DNA from 2 places in the Actinoplanes octamycinicus genome. Region 2 is predicted to be linked to the other one. Evidence: riboswitches for the same ligand, from Rfam matches in the RefSeq annotation. Region 2 holds a riboswitch; the other holds the start of a gene.
What was found. A riboswitch is a leader RNA that binds a small molecule or an ion and turns the genes downstream of it on or off. The one in region 2 is predicted to bind cyclic di-AMP.
Positions count from the first base shown of each region.

Region 1: it holds a riboswitch for cyclic di-AMP, as region 2 does, so the genes downstream of both, BJY16_RS48835 (LysM peptidoglycan-binding domain-containing protein) here and BJY16_RS10935 (LysM peptidoglycan-binding domain-containing protein) in region 2, are expected to answer to the same signal.

Region 1 is NZ_JACHNB010000001.1:9,349,594-9,355,822, reverse strand. It holds gene BJY16_RS42390 (hypothetical protein) at 1-587, shown strand, start outside; gene BJY16_RS42385 (GDSL-type esterase/lipase family protein) at 669-1,949, opposite strand; gene BJY16_RS48835 (LysM peptidoglycan-binding domain-containing protein) at 2,152-2,718, opposite strand; cyclic di-AMP (ydaO/yuaA leader) riboswitch at 2,717-2,902, opposite strand; gene BJY16_RS42375 (DUF6174 domain-containing protein) at 3,130-3,591, shown strand; gene BJY16_RS42370 (dihydrolipoyl dehydrogenase family protein) at 3,668-5,023, shown strand; gene BJY16_RS42365 (VOC family protein) at 5,049-5,501, shown strand; gene BJY16_RS42360 (helix-turn-helix transcriptional regulator) at 5,498-6,229, shown strand, end outside.
Region 2 is NZ_JACHNB010000001.1:2,428,630-2,434,858, reverse strand. It holds gene BJY16_RS10955 (DNA glycosylase AlkZ-like family protein) at 1-68, opposite strand, end outside; gene BJY16_RS10950 (GNAT family N-acetyltransferase) at 147-665, opposite strand; gene BJY16_RS10945 (class I SAM-dependent methyltransferase) at 1,027-1,770, opposite strand; gene BJY16_RS10940 (saccharopine dehydrogenase family protein) at 2,044-3,282, opposite strand; cyclic di-AMP (ydaO/yuaA leader) riboswitch at 3,624-3,798, shown strand; gene BJY16_RS10935 (LysM peptidoglycan-binding domain-containing protein) at 3,798-4,442, shown strand; gene BJY16_RS10930 (YybH family protein) at 4,445-4,783, opposite strand; gene BJY16_RS10925 (LysR family transcriptional regulator) at 4,875-5,750, shown strand; gene BJY16_RS10920 (ExeM/NucH family extracellular endonuclease) at 5,955-6,229, opposite strand, start outside.

The sequences.
Region 1 (6,229 bases), 6.9 Mb from region 2:
CGGTGACCGAGGCGGGCGGCAACCGCATCCTGCGTTTCCCGGGCGGCTCCTGCACCACGACCACGCCTTGTCCACAAGCGATCATCCGCCCGGCGAGCTCGGTCACGCTGGTGCCGGGCGGTGACGGGGAGGGCCGGTTCGTCTACGGCGCGGACATCCGGTTGAACGAGACGCCGTCGCCGGACGCCGGGATGAACGTCTTTCAGTTCGGCGCGGCCGGGGCCGGGGTCACCCAGTGGAAACTGCAGGTGGACTACGGCCGGCCGTCCTGCCGGTGGTCGGACGGGACGAACTTCGTGCTGCTCCCGGCCGGCCCGGAGGACTTCGGCATGACGGTCGGCCGGTGGTACCGGGTGACCTGCGTCCGGCTGTCCCCGGTGCTGTTCCAGATCCGGGTGCACGACCCGGCCACCGGCCGGCAGCTGGTGCCGCCGGCCCAGCGGACCGGCCCGCTGGCGGACATCCTGCCGAGCGGCGCCGTGGTGATCGGCGGCAAGCGGATCAACCCGAACCAGACCGACGTGGACACCGACCAGTTCCACGGCGACCTGGACAACATCGAGTTCGGCAGAAAGAACACCGATTGACGTATCGACGCCCGTGCCCTAGATTGGCGCGGAAAGCGCATTCCCGCACGTCAGACCTCCTGGACCAGCGACCGAGGTGACTCAGTCGAACCAGTCGAGGTCGACCGCTCCGGCGATCACCCGCATACCCTTGTCGCCAGGGTGCAGGTGGTCGCCGGAGTCGTTCGCGGCCAGGAACCGGGTCGGTGACGCCGGATCGTGCGTCGCGGCGTCCTGGTCGAGCACCGCGTCGCACCCGCTGCCGGCGCCGCGGACGAACGCGTTCACCTCGGCCCGGCCCTGCTCGCCCCGGCTGCTCCAGTAGTCCGCGCCGCGGAACGGGGTGAGCGTCGAGCAGATCACCCTGATCCCGGCCGCATGACCGCGATCGATCAGCTGCCGGTAGGCGCTGATGATCTCGTCGCTGCCCGGTGCGCGGTGGCTGCCCAGATCGTTCAGCGGGTCGTCCGAGATGATCACCCAGCGCACTCCGGTACGCCGCAGCACGTCCCGCTCGAACCGGTGGGCCGCGCTCTCGCCGCGTCCGTCGGTGCCGTCGGCGGTCAGCCGGTTGCCGCTGATCCCGGTGTTCACCACGCCGATCGTCCGCCCCGCCGCGCGCAGCCGGTCGGCGAGCAGGTCCGGCCACCGCTGGTTGGCCCCGAAGGCCGAGTCCAGCCCGTCGGTGATCGACGCCCCGAACGCCACGACCGTCCCCTCCGCCGCGGAGTTGTGCACGTCCAGGCCGGTCAGGAAGAAGTAGTTGCTGGACGTCTCGGCGCCGCGGATGCTCGTGGCGGTGAGCTGGTCGCCGGTACCGATGAAATTGTCCCTGGTGCCGAGCGGATGCCGGGTGGTCTCGCCGGTCGCCGCCGGCAGGTGGACGCTGACCGCCAGATCGGCGTCGGCCGGCACGGCGAAGCTCACCGGGTCGCTGGTCACCGTGCCGCCCGCCGGGATGGTCACCGCCGTCCTGCCGCCGAAGGTCACCACGGTGTCGGTGGCCGGGTCGATGGTGCTCCCGGACACCTGCCGCGCCACGTGCACCCCGCCGATCACCAGCGGCGTGCGGCCGAACGCGTGGGACAGCTCCAGCCGGGCGCGGTCCCCGGCGACGCTGGTGTGCACGATCTGCCGGACGGTCTGCCGCTCGAAGGCCTGCCCGCCGTCGGTCATCGCGACACCCCAGGTGCCGACCCAGTCCGGCGCCGCCGACCGGGACGGCGAGAGGAAAGCCGCCGACTGGGACGGCGCCGGGAAGGCCGCCGGGTGGGAAGGCGCGGGGGAGGCCGGGGCGGCATTCGCGTACGGATCAGTCGCTCCGCATCCCGCCACCAGCAGCAGCATGCCCCCGGCCAGCCCCGCCGCCCCGACCCACCGCATGTGTTCCCCCGTTGCCGCGCCCACGTCCCGGCGGCAATCCTCACACCTGACCTGGTGCGGATCAGGTCAGCGGGACAAGGATCACCAGGGATGTCGCCGGTCTGCCGCCGGCGGTGACGGCCTCCGCGGGCCGGACGGGGCGGTGATCGTCCCGGCCGCGCCGCCGCCCGCCCGGACGACCGCGCGGCCGGAGGACGGACCGTCAGAGACGGATCCGCTGACCGGGGTAGATCCGGCTCGGGCTGGACAGCTTGCTCTTGTTGAGCTTGTACAGCGTCCGCCAGCCGCCCTTGATGTGGTACTTCCGGGCGATCTTGGCGAGCGTGTCGCCGGACTTCACCACGTAGGTCTTGCCGGTCGACTTGACCTTACTGCTCTTCGCCTTGGTGGACTTCTTCCTGGTCGACGTGGCCTTCTTGTGCACGCCGGCCTTCTTGCCGCACACCGGCCACGGGCTCAGCCCGCGCTTGGCGTACAGCTTCTCGGCGATCTTGATCTGCTCGCCCTTGGTGGCCTTGTCCGCGGTCGACGCGTACTTGCCGCCGCCGTTCGCCTTCCACGTGCTGCGGCTGAACTGCAGGCCGCCGTAGTACCCGTTACCGGTGTTGATGTGCCAGCGGCCGCCCGATTCGCACTTGGCGACCACGTCCCAGTTGACGCTGGATGCCATCGCCGGGGAAGCGGGCGCGAACAGCACGCCGGCTCCGGTCACGCCCGCCGCCACCAGGGTGAGGGCAGCAAGGCGCGTTCGTCTACCGATCCGAGACATGGATGATCCTCCACGCCTGCGAGGTGAGCTGTCGGGTTCGGGCAGATCGGCCCGGCCGCGTCACACATGGCGGCTTCACCCCGAGGCGCGCTCCGTGATGGACGCGCCGGAAACGGTGGGTCCCCCGCTCCTGCCCTTCTCATCGAGTCTGTGGATCGGCGGCAGGATTCGGCGGTCCGTCCACAGTGCCCGCCATCGCGGGACGACCGACGGTAACCACATCCCCGGTCGTTCATCCAAGTTTTTGATGCCGGATAGTGACGTTCTTCACGGTATTAGGGTGATTTGATCTTGTTCGTGCCCTGGAAAGCCAGGCATTTCCGAAACCGGTCATCCGCCCGTCCTCCCGGCATGCCGCACGACCGGCAGAAAGGGCGGAACCGCCGCTGGTCACGGTGCGTCGAACCAGCCATGGCCGATTCCCGACAGCGCCGGACCGCGCTGCTCACCGTGATCACCGCACTCGCGGTCTCCGCGTGCGGCACCACCCTTTCCGGTACGACCGCGGAGACCCGTGACGCCGTCCACGTGGCAGCCGCGAACCTGCCGTCGCACTACACCTACGTCCTCACCTCGACCTGCGGCGAGCGGGCACTGATCGGCAAGTACCGGATCACCGTGGCCGGCGAGCGGGTCACCGGCGAGCCCGCCGACCGGGACACCAACCCGGACGTGGCGCACTACCCGGCCATCGCCGAGCTGCTCGCCGAAACCGGCACCGCCGGGCCGGACGCCGTGATCGAGTTCACCACCGACGCGGCCGGCCTGCCCGCCTCGCTGACGATCGACCCGATGCCGAACGCCATCGACGACGAGGCGTGCTACACGTTCAGCGACATCCGGCCCCGCCCCGCCGCCCCGTCACCGAGCTGACCCCCGGCGGCCCCGGGTGCCGCCCAGGGCAACCCCCTGGGGTGAACGAGTTCGCCGCCGGGCGACCATCTACCGCATGCGAAGCTTTGACGTGGTGGTGATCGGCGCCGGACCCGGCGGCGAGGTGGCGGCCGGCCGGCTGGCCGAGGCCGGACTGGATGTGGCGATCGTCGAGGCCGACAAGGTCGGCGGGGAGTGCTCCTACTACGCGTGCATGCCGTCCAAGGCGCTGCTGCGCCCGGGTGAGCTGCTCGCCGAGGCCCGGCGCACACCCGGGGTGGCCGCCGCGGTCACCGGCGACCTCGACGTGGCCGCCGTGCTGCGCCGCCGCGACGAGCTGATCGGCGGCCTGGACGACGCCGGCCAGCTGCCCTGGCTGGCGGAGCGGGGGATCACCCTGGTCCGCGGCTGGGGCCGGCTCGCCGGGGAGAAACGCGTCCGGGTCGGCGACGAGATCCTCGAGGCCCGGCGGGCGGTCATCCTGGCCGGCGGCACCCGGGCCGCGCTGCCCGCCATCGACGGGCTGGCCGACGCCGAGCCGTGGACGAACCGGGCGGCGGTCACCACCCCGGTCATCCCGGAGTCGCTGATCGTGCTCGGTGGCGGGGTGGTCGGCTCCGAGCTCAGCCAGGCGTTCACCTCGCTCGGCGCCCGGGTCACCCTGATCCCGGGGGAGCGGGGGCTGCTGCCGCGGGAGGAGCCGTTCGCCGGTGAGCAGGTGGCGCAGTCGCTGACCGAGCAGGGGGTGGACATCCGGATCGGGGCGCGCGCTCAGGCCGTACGCCGAACGGGTCTCGGTGTTGACGTGACCCTGAGTGACGGGGTCACCGTGACCGCGGCGGAGATCCTGGTCGCTGCCGGACGCACGCCGCAGGCGGCGGACCTGGGCCTGGACACCGTCGGCGTGGATTCCCCACGGGTCGACGAGAACATGCGCGTTCCCGGATCGAGCTGGCTTTACGTGGTCGGTGACCTGAACGGGAAAGCGCTCTTCACGCACATGGCGAAATATCAGGCGGCCATCGCGGCCGGCGACATCCTCGGCGAGCCGATGGCGGCCGAGCATCTCGCGGACGGCCCCGGCTCGCCCCGGGTGATCTTCACCGAGCCGCAGGTGGCCGCGGTCGGTCACACCACCGCGACGGCCGCCGCGGCCGGCCTCGACGTCCGGGTGATCGACCTGCCGACCGACGGCAACGCCGGCGGCGCGTTCACCGGCGGCCCGCGCGGCACCGCCCGGTTCCTCGTCGACACCGACCGCGATGTGCTGGTCGGCGTCACCCTGACCGGCTCGAACGTCGCCGACTTCCTGCAGGCCGCCACCGTCGCGGTGGTCGGCGAGGTGCCACTGCGCCGGCTCCGGCACGCCATCCCGGCGTTCCCCACCCGCAGTGAGGTGTGGCTCTACCTCTTCAACGCGCTCGGCATCTGACCCGCACAGTGAGGAGTGGACCGTGATGGACTTCCACCTCGAGCTGATCGCCGTGCCGGTCAGCGACGTCGACCGGGCCAAGACGTTCTACCGGCGGCTCGGCTGGCGCGAGGACCTCGACTACGTGTGCGGCGACGACTTCCGGGTGGTGCACTTCACCCCGCCCGGTTCGCCCTGCTCGATCGTCTTCGGGGTCGGCATCGGCACCGCCCGGCCGGGCGCCATGGAGAACGTCCACCTGGTCGTCCGGGACATCGAGGAGGCCCGCGCCGAGCTGCTCGCCCGGGGCGTCGAGGTCAGCGAGATCTTCCACGACGCGGACGGCATCTTCCACCACGCGGGCACCGACAAGCGGGTGCCCGGCCTGTACCCGGGCCGGCTGTCCTACGGCTCGTTCGCCTCGTTCGCCGATCCGGACGGCAACGGCTATCTCTTGCAGGAGGTCAGCGAGCGGGCGGCGGGTAGTCTCGCCGCGTGATCGAACTGCGGGGGCGCGGCCGCGAGCGGGACCAGCTGGACAGACTTCTCCAGGATGTCCGGGCCGGCCAGAGCCGGGTCCTGGTGCTGCGCGGCGAGGCCGGCGCGGGCAAGTCGGCGCTGCTCGACTACCTGGCCGGGCACGCGCCGGCCGGCCGGGTGGTCCGCGCCGCCGGGGTCGAGCCGGAGACCGAGCTGGCCTATTCGGCGTTGCAGCAGCTGGTCGCCCCGCTGCTGCCGCACCTGGACCGGCTGCCCGAGCCGCAGCGAGCCGCGCTGTCCACCGCGTTCGGCCTGGCCGCCGGCCGGCCGCCGGAGGCGCTGCTGATCGGCCTCGCGGTGCTCGGCCTGCTCGCCGAGGCCGCCGTCGACCAGCCACTGGTCGTGGTCGTCGACGACGCCCAGTGGCTGGACCGGATGTCCGAGGTGATCCTCACCTTCGTGGCCCGCCGGCTGGACGCCGAGTCGGTCGCGCTGGTCTTCGCGGCCCGCACCCCGGCCGACGACGCGCTGCTCACCGGCCTGCCCGAGCTGCGCGTCGAGGGCCTGCCGGAGGCCGACGCCCGCGCCCTGCTGGACACCGTGCTGCCCGGCCTGGTCGACGCCCGGGTCCGGGACCGGATCGTCGACGAGACCCGGGGCAACCCGCTCGCCCTGCTCGAACTGCCCCGGGAGCTGGACCCGGCCGATCTGGCGTTCGGCTTCGGCACGCCCGGGCCGGTGCTGGCC
Region 2 (6,229 bases):
ACCCGCTCGGTGAGCCCCAGCGCGCCGAGCCGGAAGGCCAGCGCCTGCGCCCGATCCACCTCGATCACTCGTCCCACCTCCGTCATGGGTGCGGATGCGACGACCACTCCGCCTTTGATCAGGTGCGATGATCGCCCACCCGTCGGTCAGGTGCGACGACCGTACCGCCGGGATGCGACATTTCTCAGGCGTTCGCGGCGGGCGCCCGGCAGGCCCTCCACGTACTCCCAGGTGTCCAGGCTGGTCGGGCCATAGGGCCCCTCCTGCGGGATCGGCGGCTCACCGGTCAGCCGGTATCCGCACCGCCGCGCCACCGCGGTGCTCGCCGAGTTTCCCGGGTCGATCCGCAGCAGCAGCCGGCTCAGCCGCAACGTCCCGCAGGCATAGTCGGTCAGCAGCGACAAGGCGGCCGCGGCCAGGCCCCGCCGCCGATAGTGCGCACCGACCAGATAGCCCAGCTCCGCCTCGCGCAGCGTCGGGTTGACCCCGAAGAGCAGCACCTCACCGAGCGGCGCCGCCCCGTCCGTGGTGATCGCCAGCTGGATCCGCCGCCCGGTCAGCCGCCCCTGCCGGGCCCGCTTCAGATAGGCCAGCCCCGCCTCCACATCGAACGGCGACGGCATCGGCGTCCACCGAGCGATGTCTGGCTCATCCAGCAATGCCACCAGATCTTCCAGATCGTCCGGCCGCCATTCGCGCAGCACAATCCCATTGCCCGCCAAGCTCAGCGGATACGGCAGCGGGCTGACGGTCACCTTTCGAATCCTGCCCATAAGGACCCGTATGCGGCTAGTGGCGATCGACACCTCGGCCCGCAAATTCTCGACCGCCCATCCGTCGGATTACCGATCGCACTCCCCACAGCCGCGCCCCGAACGAACAAGCGGCCCAGCCCCACGCGAGCAAGCAAGCGACGCCGGCACGACCAAGCGGCCCAGGCCCCCACGAGCAAGCAGCCCACGCCCGAACGACCGAGCGGCCCAGCCCCACACGAGCAAGCAACCGACGCCCGACCGACCAAGCGGCTCAAACCCGACGAGCGATCAGCTCGAAGACGTGCCAGTGCTTGGGCCCGCTGAATGCCGGCCCCACCTCGTCCTCTTCACGCCAGTGCTCAACCTTCAGCCCGGCCGCCAGCCCGGAGGCCTCTGCAGCGGTCAAAAAGGTCCAGTCCGAGTTCCCCGCCCAGGCATCGCGCACACCGAACAGATCCACCGCCAGCAGACCACCCGGCGCCAGCGCCGCCCGGACCAGCGTCCACAATCGATCGAACGATGCGCGATTCTGGTACGGCAGCGAGTACCCGGCATAGATCAGGTCAGCCCGAGGCAGTTCGGTGATCTGCTCGAAGGAGAGCAGGTGAGCGTTCAGCCGGGGGTTCCCCCGATCAACAGCCGCGAGCATGCTGGCATCGCTGTCATAGGCATGCACTTCCCAGCCACCTTCGAGCAGCGCCCGGGTCTCCCGCCCAGCCCCACAGCCAAGGTCAACAGCGGTACGCCCGCTGCCCGCCCCCGCCAACTCCACCGCCAGCCGGAACGTCTCGCGAACCTCCCGGTCCCCCTGCCCAGCGTTGTAGTCAGCCCAATGCCCCTCCCCGTGCAAGGGATGATCCGCCGGCACTCCACCCTCGTGAGACGACTGCGCGCCCGCCTCACCCGAGCCGATACCGCCGCCGTCCGAGCGAGACGACTGCGCGTCCGCCTCACCCGAGCCGATACCGCCGCCGTCCGAGCGAGACGACGCCGCGAACTCCTCAGCCGGGGTCATAGCGGCCGCTCGGAGCGAGCGGAGGGCGTACCGAAAAGGGATGTCATGGGTTGATCGTGCCGCCCGGGACAACGGAAAGTGAAGCGGCCGATCTCCAAAAGCCGCGGCACCCCCGGTGACCAGGCAAGGTCCGGGCGGGGAGGGCCATGCGGAGGTATCAAGCCTGACGGCCTTCGCATGGCCCTCCCCGCCCGGACCGTCCACCGGGCGAACGGCCGAACGGTCGAACGGCCGAACGGCCGAACGGTCGAACGGTCGAACGGTCGAGGAAAGCTACGCCTTCCGCGCCGAGATCTCGAAGCCGGCCGCGCGCAGCCGGGTGACCAGCGCGTCGCCAAGGCCGGTGGCCGGCGTCAGCACACCACCATCGGACTCCGGGAGCGCATCCCGGTCCAGCACGAGCGCCAGCGCCGACTCCCCCAGCATGACCGCGGTGGCCGCATACCCCGGGTCACCTTTGGCCCGGAAGCGAGCCGTGTACCGCGCCCCGGTCGAGGTGGTCGTGAAGATGTCCATGGTGAAATGCCCGTTCTGCTGGACCTTCTCGCTCGGCCCCTCCCCCGGTTTCGGCAGGACCCGGTCCAGCAGGTAGCGCGTCGGCGGCAACGCCAGCCCGACGACCAGCGCCCCGAGGCCGAGTTTCGTGCCGATCGCCACGAGCGGCGCGATCGGTGACGCCCCGACGCTCATCGCCTCGCGGTACTTGAATTCGCGACCGTACGCCCAGCCCCGCAGCGCGTTGCTCCGCCGCACCACCCGGGTGTTGTAGGACGCCATGACGAACGGCGCGAGCCGCCCCCGCAACGACGGGTCCACTTCGGAGGCGACCAGCGTGTCCATGTCACTCTGCCGACCCAGTTTCGGCTCGGCGTGCCGATCCGGGCTGAGCGAATACGGACTGCCCGCCACCTTGCGCAGCTCCGGCTTCTGTTTGAGCACGTCCACCTGGTTGCGCATCGAGTCGATCGTCCCGCCGCTGATGCCGCCGGACATGCTGGTCACCACCAGCGTCGTGTCGGTGAGTTCCCCCGCGCCGTCCCGCTCGACCTGCTGGTGCAGCACGTGCACGCCGAGGTCGGACGGAATGGAGTCGAAGCCGCACGAGTGGATGATCCGCGCACCGGTGCTGCGAGCGAGCTCATGGTTCTCGTCGATGCTGTCCCGGGCGAACAGCACCTCACCGGTCAGATCGACATAGTCGGTGCCGGCCGCGGCGCAGGCGTGCGCGAGCGGACGACCGTACTTCGCGTACGGCCCCACCGTGGTGATCACCACGCGGGTCCGGCCGGCCACCGCGGCCAGCGCCTCCGCGTCGCCGGCGTCGGCGATCAGAACCGGCCAGTCGACCTTCAGCCGGGACTTGACGTCGGCGAGTTTCGCCGCGGAGCGTCCGGCCAGGGCGATGCGGGTGCCGGCCGGCGCGTATCCGGCGAGGTGTTTCGCCACCAGGGCGCCGACGAAGCCGGACGCGCCGTAGAGGACGACGTCGAAGTCGCGGGTGAGATCGCTCATGGTCGGAGATTGTGCACCCTATGCCGGGCTCGTACGCAACCCATCGGTAACAAAGATCGCGGCATGCAGGCAAAACAGCAAGGCGAAACTCCAAAAAGCAGTCTTCCTTTACCCACTCCGGACGTTGCCAATCGTCCTCTCACCGGCTTTCCCTCGCCTGGCGGACCACGGTGGTGGCAAGTCCTGGCGGGACTCGAGAACTCGCGGTGTTATTCACACAAAGGAAGATCAAAGCGGCTAATTTGTGAGAACAAAGTCACCGGCCCCGCTTCCGGACCTGGTCGGTTCCGTGAAGCGGTGGCTACCGTCGGCAGTCCGCACAACGCGGACACCGTGGCCGGAACGCCGAGTCCTGCCTGCTGGTCACGGTCAACAACCCACAGGCATGGAGCGGGGGACCCACAGTTCCTCGGCGCGCTCTCCGGAGTGCGCCTCGGGGTGAAGCCGCGCTTGACGCGGCCGGGCTCCTCGGCCCGAACCCGACAGCTCACCTCGCAGGCGTGGAGGAAAACTTCATGCTTCACCTGAACCAGCGGGTTCGTCGTGTCCTGTCCCGGCGAGCCCAGTCCCCGCGCGCCCACAATCGGCCCGCGCAGACCACCCGCAGCAAGCTCCAGCGCACTCTCGGCCTCGCCGTGGCGGGGCTGGCCGGCGCCGTCGGCCTCCTCGCCGTCGAAGCCTCGCCGGCCAGCGCCGCCCCCAACGTGAACTGGGACGCCGTGGCCAAGTGCGAATCCGGTGGGAACTGGAGGATCAACACCGGGAACGGCTATTACGGCGGTCTGCAGTTCAGCCGCAGCACCTGGCGGGCGCACGGCGGCGGGAAATACGGCTCCACGGCCAACCTCGCCTCCAAGAGCGAGCAGATCGTGGTCGCCGAGCGGGTGCTCCGCAACCAGGGCATCGGCGCCTGGCCCACCTGCGGCCGGCGCGGTCTCACCAAGGCGCGGAAGAGCACCTCGGCGAGCCCGTACCGACTGGCGTCTTACACCACGCCGCTGAAGGCGACCCGGACCTACGTGGTGAAGCGCGGCGACACCCTTTCCGGCATCGCCACGCGTTACCACGTCAAGGGCGGCTGGAAGGCGCTTTACCGCGCCAACGCGAGCCGGCTGAGCAGCCCGAACCGTCTCCGGGTCGGTCAGCGCCTGGCCATCTGAGGTCAGGCCCGGCCCAGCTCCGGGTGGTCGAGCACCCGCAACCACGAACCATCAGGCTGTCGGCGGACGACCTGTGCCCGAGCCCCGGCCCCGTCTCTCGGCGGGGTCGAGGTGAGGGCCAGGTCGCCGCTGATCAGCGTGGGCAGCGGCGTCTCGGGCTCGAAGGCCGGCATTGTCGGCAGCAGCTCGGCCCAGAGTTTCTGGATCGCGGCGCGGCCGACCGTTTCGCTGCCGGGCGGATAGGCCATCACGGCATCCTCCTCATACAGCAGGGCCAGGCCCTCGGCGTCTTTCGCATTGGCGCGCTCGACGAACAAACGGGTCAAGTCCTCCGGGTGCATTGCTTTCTCTCGTTCGCTCATGACTCCACCCTGCCCCGGCGCCGCCTACAAGTCCAACGAATGGTTTTCATACCAGCTACAATCGCCACTCATGGATCTGCGGCAGTTGGAGTACTTCGTCGCGGTCGCCGAGACCGGCAGCTTCACCCGCGCCGCGGCCCGGGTGCACATCACCCAGTCCGGGGTGAGCGCCCAGATCAAGGCGCTGGAGCACGAGCTGGGCGCGGAGCTCTTCGACCGCAGCGGCCGGGTCGCCCGGCTCACCGAGGCGGGCGCCGCGGCGCTGCGGCACGCCCGGGCCGCGCTCGACTCCACCCTCGACCTGCGCGACGCGATCGACGACGTCAAAGGGCTGGTCCGGGGCCGGCTCACCATCGGGATGGTGACCGGGTGCGAGGTGGCGCCGCTGTTCGACGCGCTCGCCGCGTTCCATCACGAGCATCCGGGGATCGAGCTGGAGCTGGCCGAGGCGAACTCGGATCACCTGGTCGCCGGGGTGCGCACCGGCAGCCTCGACGTCGCCCTGGCCGGGCTGGCCGGCGAGCCACCGGACCAGCTGAAATCCCGGGTCATCGTGAGCGAGCGCCTGGTGGCGCTGACCGCGCCGGGCAGCGAGCTGGCGATGCGAGGCAGCGTCACGGTCACCGCGCTCACGGCGTACGAAACAATCTGTCTGCCCGTCGGGACCGGCATCCGTGACGTGCTCGACAAGGCCTTCGCCGGGCGGACCGGACTGCGACCGGAGGTCGCGCTCGTCGCCACCTCGCCGGACACCGTGGCCGGCCTGGCCCGGCGCGGTCTGGGCGTCGCGGTGCTCAGCGAGTCGATGGCCGCCGCGCACCCGGACCTGGTCAGCATCCCGATCGACGGGATCGACATCCCGGCCCTGCTGGCGCTGGTCTGGCAGGACCGGACAAGTCCGGCTCTGTCCGCCTTCATCCGCCACTGCGACGCCGCCTTCGGCTGACCACAAGCCAGCGCGGAAGCTGACCACAAGCCAGCGCGGAAGCTGACCACAAGCCAAGCGGAAGCTGACCACAAGCCAGCGCGGAAGCCGAGCACGAGCCAGGGCGAGAGCTGAGCACAAGCCAAGCGGAGTCAGAGCAGCACCCAGCGCGGAAAACAGCGGAAGCCCCCGCCGCGACCGCGACGGGGGCTTCCAGGAACCGGACTACTTGCTGATGCGCTGCGTGTGAGTCGACACGAACGACCGGTTGCCCGCCTTGTCAGTCGCCCAGTAGGAGACCTTCAGCGTGCCCTTGTCGACGCCGGAGACCGCCGCGTGCCACCCGAAGAACGGGTCGAGCTGCGCCGTCACCGCCTCGGCCCGGGCCGACGCGTCCTTCTCCGAGGCCGCGACGGTCCACGTGCCGGCCGCGTAGGCGAACCACTTGCCGGACCGCTGCTCGATCAGCTTCACCGAGACGCTGTCCACGCCCGCGCCCA